Regions from separate parts of the Erwinia rhapontici genome, predicted to be linked through region 1. Evidence: predicted binding sites of a transcription regulator. Region 1 holds the regulator's gene; the other holds the start of a gene.
What was found. The regulator CRP, encoded in region 1, controls carbon source genes, mostly activating them, when cyclic AMP is high. The targets are predictions, from matches to a motif close to ATGTGANNNNNNTCACAT.
Positions count from the first base shown of each region.

Region 1 (3,843 bases):
GTCCAGCTGCTGTGACATCATCTGCGGGATAGTGTTACGCGCACTCTGGCTGAGCGTGCGCAGCGTGCCGCGCAGATGCGCCGTGTCAGGGATAACGTTATAGCCGCCGTCAGCCTGAAAACTCGCGACCGTCAGTACGGCACCTTCGTTAGGGTCAAGACGACGTGAGACAATCTGCTGAAGTGCCTGCACCACTCCTGCGCCCAGCGTCACCGGGTCGATACTCTCCTGCGGCATCGCTGCGTGGGCGCCTTTTCCCTGCAGGGTCAGGTCGAAGTTATCGCTGGCAGCGCTGAAGACGCCCTCTTTCACAGCCACCTGGCCGGTAGACAGTCCCGGGAAAACATGCAGACCGAAGATCATTGATACACCATTCAATACGCCCAGCTTAATCAGCTCGCTGGCCCCGCCTGGCGGCACTTCTTCCGCATGCTGGAAAATAAAGCGCACTTTGCCGGCAAGCTTACTCTGCTGCTGGCACAACACCCATGCCGCCCCCATCAGCATTGCCGTATGCGCATCATGCCCGCAGGCATGCATCACACCGCGATTGCGCGAAGTGAAAGGTTCACTGTTCAACTCCTCAATAGGCAGCGCATCCATATCGGCCCTCAGGGCAATGCAGTCACCACTACGCGGCCCCTCAAGTTCAGCCAGTACGCTATTTGGCGTCGGGCGACTAAGTGTTAATGGGCCAAACTTTGCCAGTTCAGCGGCAACATAGTCTGCGGTGCCATGCTCGTGGAAAGAGAGTTCGGCATTCGCGTGAATATGCCGCCGCCATTGCAGCACCTTTGGTGTGACATCCTGAATCAGCGTCTCGATAGTCATCATGACTCCTGGTTAATTAAATCTGACAACGGCAGACCAGGCAGCAACAGAGAATCATGGGCAAACGCCGGACATTCAGCTGTTGTTTCGCCAGCCTGCAGCAAATTAAGAAAGGAATGTAGAACGAGGGAAATATACCGCTGATGTTATTCGCCTGCCGTGGCGTGAAATGCGGGTAGAGAGAGGAATAGCAGGATGTGTACGCTACGTTCTGTCAGCTGTGGGTAACGACAACGAACATCGTTACCCATAAGAAACCAGCTTCAGGTCAGATCTGTCACTTCATAGCTGTGCGTCATTTTCACCGCGCTCCCCAGCATAATCGCCACCGAGCAGTATTTCTCCGCAGAGAGGTCGACCGCACGTGAAACGGCTTTATCCGTTAACGCCTTGCCGCTGACAATAAAGTGCAGGTTAATATGGGTGAAAATACGCGGTGCCTCTTCACGACGTTCCGAGGTCAATTTAACTTCACAGTCGGCGACATCGTGACGGCCTTTCTGCAGTATAGACACCACATCAATCGCACTGCATCCCCCGGCAGCCATCAGCACCATCTCCATCGGGCTGGGTGCTTTATCCCCCGCGGTGCCATCCATCAAAATCTGATGGCCGGATGAGGATTCTCCCAAAAACGTCATCCCTTCAACCCACTTAACTCGTGCTTGCATCACAAAATCCTCTCATTGATTCAGTTACCGCAGAGTACGCTGCACTCACAAAAACGGCAACGTTGCCTTTTTCGAACTATGCTGAAGCGAGACAACAGAAGACAGTCTTGTAAAGCTGTGCTACAAACGAAGCTGCAATATTTTACTGGCATAACAATGCACGGTAAAAACGGGACGACAGCACGAGCCATGCTCTTAACAGAGGCCCGTATAATTTCCCTATGGGAACGCTTGAATATTTCAACGCCTGGCAGGGATACATCCCCTGATACCCAAAAATATTTCGCGCTTCAGGCCAGCGGCAACGCATCTGCAGCACGCCGAATACAGGGTATATTTAGGCACGATTACAACAGAGGATAACAGCGAATGGTTCTCGGCAAACCGCAAACAGACCCTACACTCGAATGGTTCCTGTCACATTGCCATATTCACAAATATCCATCCAAAAGCACTCTGATTCATCAGGGTGAGAAGGCGGAAACCCTCTATTACATCGTTAAAGGATCAGTAGCGGTGTTAATCAAGGATGAAGAAGGCAAAGAGATGATCCTCTCCTACCTCAATCAGGGCGACTTCATTGGCGAGCTGGGCCTCTTTGAAGAAGGTCAGGAGCGCAGTGCATGGGTACGTGCGAAAACAGCCTGTGAAGTGGCTGAAATTTCCTACAAAAAATTCCGTCAGTTGATTCAGGTGAATCCTGACATCCTGATGCGCCTGTCTTCACAGATGGCGCGTCGCCTGCAAGTCACATCAGAGAAAGTGGGTAATTTAGCTTTCCTTGATGTGACCGGACGCATTGCCCAAACGTTGTTGAATCTGGCGAAACAACCGGATGCCATGACGCACCCGGATGGGATGCAGATCAAAATCACCCGTCAGGAGATCGGCCAGATCGTCGGCTGCTCCCGCGAAACGGTGGGTCGTATTCTAAAAATGCTGGAAGATCAAAACCTGATCTCAGCACATGGTAAAACCATTGTTGTTTACGGAACACGTTAACCGGCTCTGAACCCACGGCGCGACGCCCAGTCGCGCCGTTTTTATTTGGTGTGGCTCATGTGGCGGAGAATTATCTATCACCCCGAAGTTAACTACGCACTCAGGCAAACACTGGTGCTGTGTTTACCCGTGGCGATCGGCTGGATGCTCGGCAACCTGCAAAACGGCCTGCTGTTCTCATTAGTCCCCGCCTGTTGTAACAATGCCGGTCTTGATACTCCACACAAACGCTTCTTCAAACGTCTGATCGTAGGCGGTTGCCTGTTTGCTTTCAGTAGCTTTTTGATTCAGTACGCCGGGGCAGAAGAGGTGCCACTGCCCGTGATCCTGCTGGTCATGTCACTGCTGCTTGGTGTCACCGGTGAAATCAGTCCGCTGCACGGTCGTCTGCTACCGGCATCGCTGATTGCCGCCATTTTCACCCTCAGTCTGGCCGGACGCATGCCCATGTGGCAGCCGCCGCTATTGTTCATTCTCGGTACCGTCTGGTATGGCGCGTTTAACTGGTTCTGGTTCTGGCTGTGGAAAGAGCAGCCGATGCGCGAAACCCTCAGTCTGCTCTATCATGAACTGGCTGATTACTGCGAAGCGAAATACAGTCTGCTAACCCAGTTGACCGATCCCCAAACCGCCCTGCCTCCCCTGTTGGTCCGCCAACAGAAAGCCGTCGATCTGATTAACACCTGTTACCAGCAAATGCATATGCTGGCCGCCAATCGCGACCATTATCAGCGACTGACGCGCGCATTTCAGGTCGCCCTCGATCTACAGGAACATATCGCCGTCAGCCTGCATCAGCCCGAGGAAGTACAGAAGCTGGTAGAGCAGAGCCACGCCGAGGCGGTGATCCGCTGGAATGCGCAGACCATTGCCACACGCCTGCGGGTACTGGCTGACGATATCCTCTATCACCGCTTCCCTGAACGTTTCACGATGGAAAAACCGCTTCAGGCACTGGAAAAAATATCCCGTCAGCACCCCGATAATCCGGTTGGCAACTTTTGCTATTATCACTTCAGCCGTATCGCCCGCGTGCTACGCACCCAGCACCCGTTGTACCGTCGCGACCTGATGGCGGACCGCCAGCGCCGCCTGCCGCTGTTTCCTGCGTTGAAGAGTTATCTGTCGCTGAAATCCTCTGCCCTGCGCACCGCCGCACGCTATGCAGTCATGCTGACCTTCGCCAGTTCACTGGCCCTGTTCTTCAATCTGCCGAAGCCTTACTGGATACTGATGACGGTGATGTTTGTCAGCCTCAACGGTTACAGCGCTACTCGGGTACGTATCCAGCACAGGGCGCTGGGAACGCTGGCCGGGTTGGCCATTGCCGCTGCCACGC
Region 1 is NZ_CP085627.1:440,807-444,649, reverse strand. It holds gene LJN55_RS01885 (amidohydrolase) at 1-834, opposite strand, end outside; gene LJN55_RS01880 (OsmC family protein) at 1,095-1,502, opposite strand; gene crp (cAMP-activated global transcriptional regulator CRP) at 1,872-2,504, shown strand; gene LJN55_RS01870 (YccS/YhfK family putative transporter) at 2,562-3,843, shown strand, end outside.

Region 2 (3,843 bases), 160 kb from region 1:
CGTGCAGCAGGCGCTGAATATGTCGGTGGTCGGCGATAAAGAGAAGGTGCGTCAGGGGCTGGCCGCATTGATGCGCGAAACGCAGGCGGATGAGGTGATGGTTAACGGCCAGATCTTTGATCCCCAGGCTCGCCTCTACTCCTTCGAGCTGGCGATGCAGGCACGTAACGCCTTGTAGATTCTGAGGGCGAGGCGTGCCTCGCCACTACATGATCAGAGATGGATGGCACAAATCGCAGATATAAAAAAACCAGCCCGAAGGCTGGTTTTTTATTGGGCATCAGTGATTACGCATCACGACGACGGGTAGGTGCTGCGCCGCCTTCAGTGCGTGGACCACGGCTGGTGCCACCTGGACGACGTTCGCCGCCACGGTCATTGCTGAAACGACGACCGCCTTCAGCACCACCGCGTGGAGCGCCGCCTTCACGACCTGCGCCAGAGCCGAAGCCACCACGTGCAGGGCCGCCTGGACGACGTTCGCCGCCACGGTCATTGCTGCGTGGCTGTGCATCACCAATCAGCTGCATATTCATGGGTTTGTTCAGAATACGCGTACGAGTGAAGTGTGACAGAACTTCGCCCGGCATGCCTTTTGGCAGTTCGATAGTAGAGTGAGTACCGAACAGCTTGATGTTACCGATGTAACGGCTGCTGATATCGCCTTCGTTAGCGATAGCGCCAACGATGTGACGAACTTCAACACCATCATCACGGCCCACTTCAATGCGGTACACTTCCATATCGCCAACATCACGACGTTCACGACGCGGCGCATCACCACGTGCTTCACCACTGCGAGCTTCGCGTGGTTCACGTGGACCACGGTCCGGACGGTCACCACGGCGATTGTCACGGCTGTCATCACGGTCACGGAACTGGCTGCGTGGACGCTGTGGTGCATCAGCTGGAACGATCAGTGGACGTTCGCCCTGAGCCATTTTCAGCAGTGCGGCGGCCAGTGTTTCGATATCCAGCTCTTCTTCTGGCTGCATTTTAGCCAGCAGAGCACGGTACTGCTCCAGATCGCTGCTTTCCAGCTGCTGCTGAACTTTAGCAGCAAACTTAGCCAGACGACGTTCACCCAGCAGTTCTGCATTTGGCAGTTCTACTTCTGGAATAGTCAGCTTCATGGTGCGTTCGATGTTACGCAGCAGGCGACGCTCACGGTTCTCAACGAACAGCAGAGCACGACCCGCACGACCCGCACGACCGGTACGGCCGATACGGTGAACGTAAGATTCTGCGTCCATCGGGATGTCATAGTTAACAACCAGGCTGATACGCTCAACGTCCAGACCACGGGCAGCAACGTCAGTCGCGATCAGGATGTCCAGACGACCATCTTTCAGACGCTCCAGCGTCTGCTCACGCAGTGCCTGGTTCATGTCACCATTCAGTGCAGCACTGTTGTAACCGCTACGCTCCAGCGCTTCAGCCACTTCCAGCGTAGCGCTTTTGGTACGCACGAAGATGATTGCAGCATCAAAGTCTTCAGATTCCAGGAAACGAGTCAGTGCATCAGTTTTACGGCCATAGGCAGTCCAGTAGCTCTGGCTGATATCAGGACGTGTCGTCATGCTTGACTGGATACGCACTTCCTGCGGATCTTTCATGAAGCGTTTGGTAATGCGGCGAATCGCTTCTGGCATGGTAGCAGAGAACAGAGCAGTCTGATGATTGTCTGGGATCTGAGCCATGATAGTTTCAACGTCTTCGATGAAGCCCATACGCAGCATTTCATCGGCTTCGTCCAGCACCAGACCGCGCAGGTTAGACAGGTCTAACGTGCCGCGTTTCAGGTGGTCAAGCAAACGGCCAGGTGTACCCACAACAACCTGTGGTCCCTGACGCAGAGCACGCAGCTGCACGTCGTAACGCTGGCCGCCGTAAAGGGCCACCACGTTCAGACCGCGCATGTGTTTGGCGAATTCGGTCATCGCTTCAGCAACCTGAACCGCCAGTTCGCGGGTCGGTGCCAGCACCAGAATCTGTGGCGCTTTAACGGTAGGGTCAATGTTGTGTAATAAAGGCAGCGAGAATGCTGCAGTTTTGCCACTGCCGGTCTGTGCCATACCCAGAACATCACGGCCAGCCAGCAGATGAGGAATACACTCAAGCTGGATTGGAGATGGCTTAACGTAGCCCATGCCGGTCAGTGATTCGAGGAGGTCGGCGTTCAGGCCAAGGTCAGCAAAAGTAGTTTGGATATCAGTCATGTAGTACACGTGCCTCTTAGATTGCGGCGGCCAGTCTACATAACTCGTCGTGAAAATTTTCAGTCATTTTCATCAAAAAGTGTGAACCGGCTCAAATTAGTGGTTTCGACGAACAAAAAGGCCCTCATCCGCTAAGATGATGACTTTTCGAAAATTCGGGCAATAAAAGTTCGTCAGCTATTGCTGGTCAGATTCTGATAAATCGTCTTGTGTCTGGCCGAGTAGCGCCAGCTCCAACAATGCATATCGATGCTCAACAAAGTTGTGAACGTTGTTGGCGACCGTCAGCTTGAACAACGCTTGAGCGTTGTCCTTCTCCCCCAGACTTAGGTAGTACTTACCTAAATAGAAGTTGGTTTCACTGAGATGTTCAGCGAGCGAGGTGTTATCCGTTGCGTCCGCCTGGAGCCGTTCAATCAGCGTTTTTTCGCTGATATCGCCCAGGTAGAACTCGACAATATTCCATCCCCATTGTTCCTTCACCGCTTTTTCGTAACGCTGCTTGAGCGAAACTTTGGCCTGGTCTGCGTTGATCTCACGTTCAGTAAGATACAGCCACAGGCTGCGGAAGGGATCGTTAGGATCGTCTTGATAAAACGCCAGCAGATCATCTTGCGCCAGTTTAAATCTTCCGCCGTAATAGAGAGCGATACCTCGATTTAAACGCGCATAATTGTAAGTTGGATCAAGCTCAAGTACAGAATCGAACGCTTCATAGGCAGCATCAAAATTGCCTGCCTGCGTTAAATATATGCCTAAGTAATTGAATACTTCGGGCATATCTGGTCGGATAGACAGCGCTTGTGAAAAATCATTTCGCGCCAGTGCTCTCAGACCGAGACTATCATACAACACTCCGCGCTCATATAACAGCTGTGCGCGTTCATCATCGGTCAATGACCGACTGGCAAGTATTTGTTCCATACGAGCGAGAATGACTTCCTGTTGCAGCGTAGGCTGCAATGGAACTGCCAAAACTTCGTTCTTACGCCAATCGGTGTTGCTGCATCCTGCCAGCGTCAAAGCTGTCGCAACAATACACCAGCGCAAAAATGGCTTCATTTACCACTCCCGAAAACAAACATAGGGACGAGCATCCTGTCATCCGCCTGCCGTTCACAAGGCCATCCCGCCCTCGCGTTATAACAATCCTCCGCATCCGAAGATGCAGAGGACTCAATGGTAATGCTTTTATTCTGCTTCAGGTGCTGGTGCTGCAGGAGCTTCAGCTTCAGGCTGTGCCTGTTCGCTGGCTTCTTTGATGCTCAGGCGTACGCGACCCTGACGGTCAACTTCCAGTACTTTCACTGGCACTTCCTGGCCCATCTGCAGGTAGTCAGTCACTTTCTCTACACGCTTATCAGCGATCTGAGAAATGTGAACCAGACCTTCTTTACCACCACCGATAGCGACGAAGGCACCGAAATCAACGATACGGGTCACTTTACCGTTGTAGATACGGCCCACTTCGATTTCTGCGGTGATTTCTTCGATACGACGGATAGCAAATTTCGCTTTCTCACCGTCGGTCGCTGCGATTTTAACGGTACCATCATCTTCGATTTCAATGGTGGTGCCAGTTTCTTCGGTCAGCGCACGGATAACAGAACCACCTTTACCGATC
Region 2 is NZ_CP085627.1:599,094-602,936, reverse strand. It holds gene LJN55_RS02765 (luciferase-like monooxygenase) at 1-178, shown strand, start outside; gene LJN55_RS02760 (DEAD/DEAH family ATP-dependent RNA helicase) at 288-2,219, opposite strand; gene yrbN (protein YrbN) at 2,236-2,286, opposite strand; gene nlpI (lipoprotein NlpI) at 2,397-3,281, opposite strand; gene pnp (polyribonucleotide nucleotidyltransferase) at 3,411-3,843, opposite strand, start outside.
Region 2: yrbN (protein YrbN) is a predicted target of CRP. The motif match lies at 2,299-2,316, and genes of this name have one in related genera.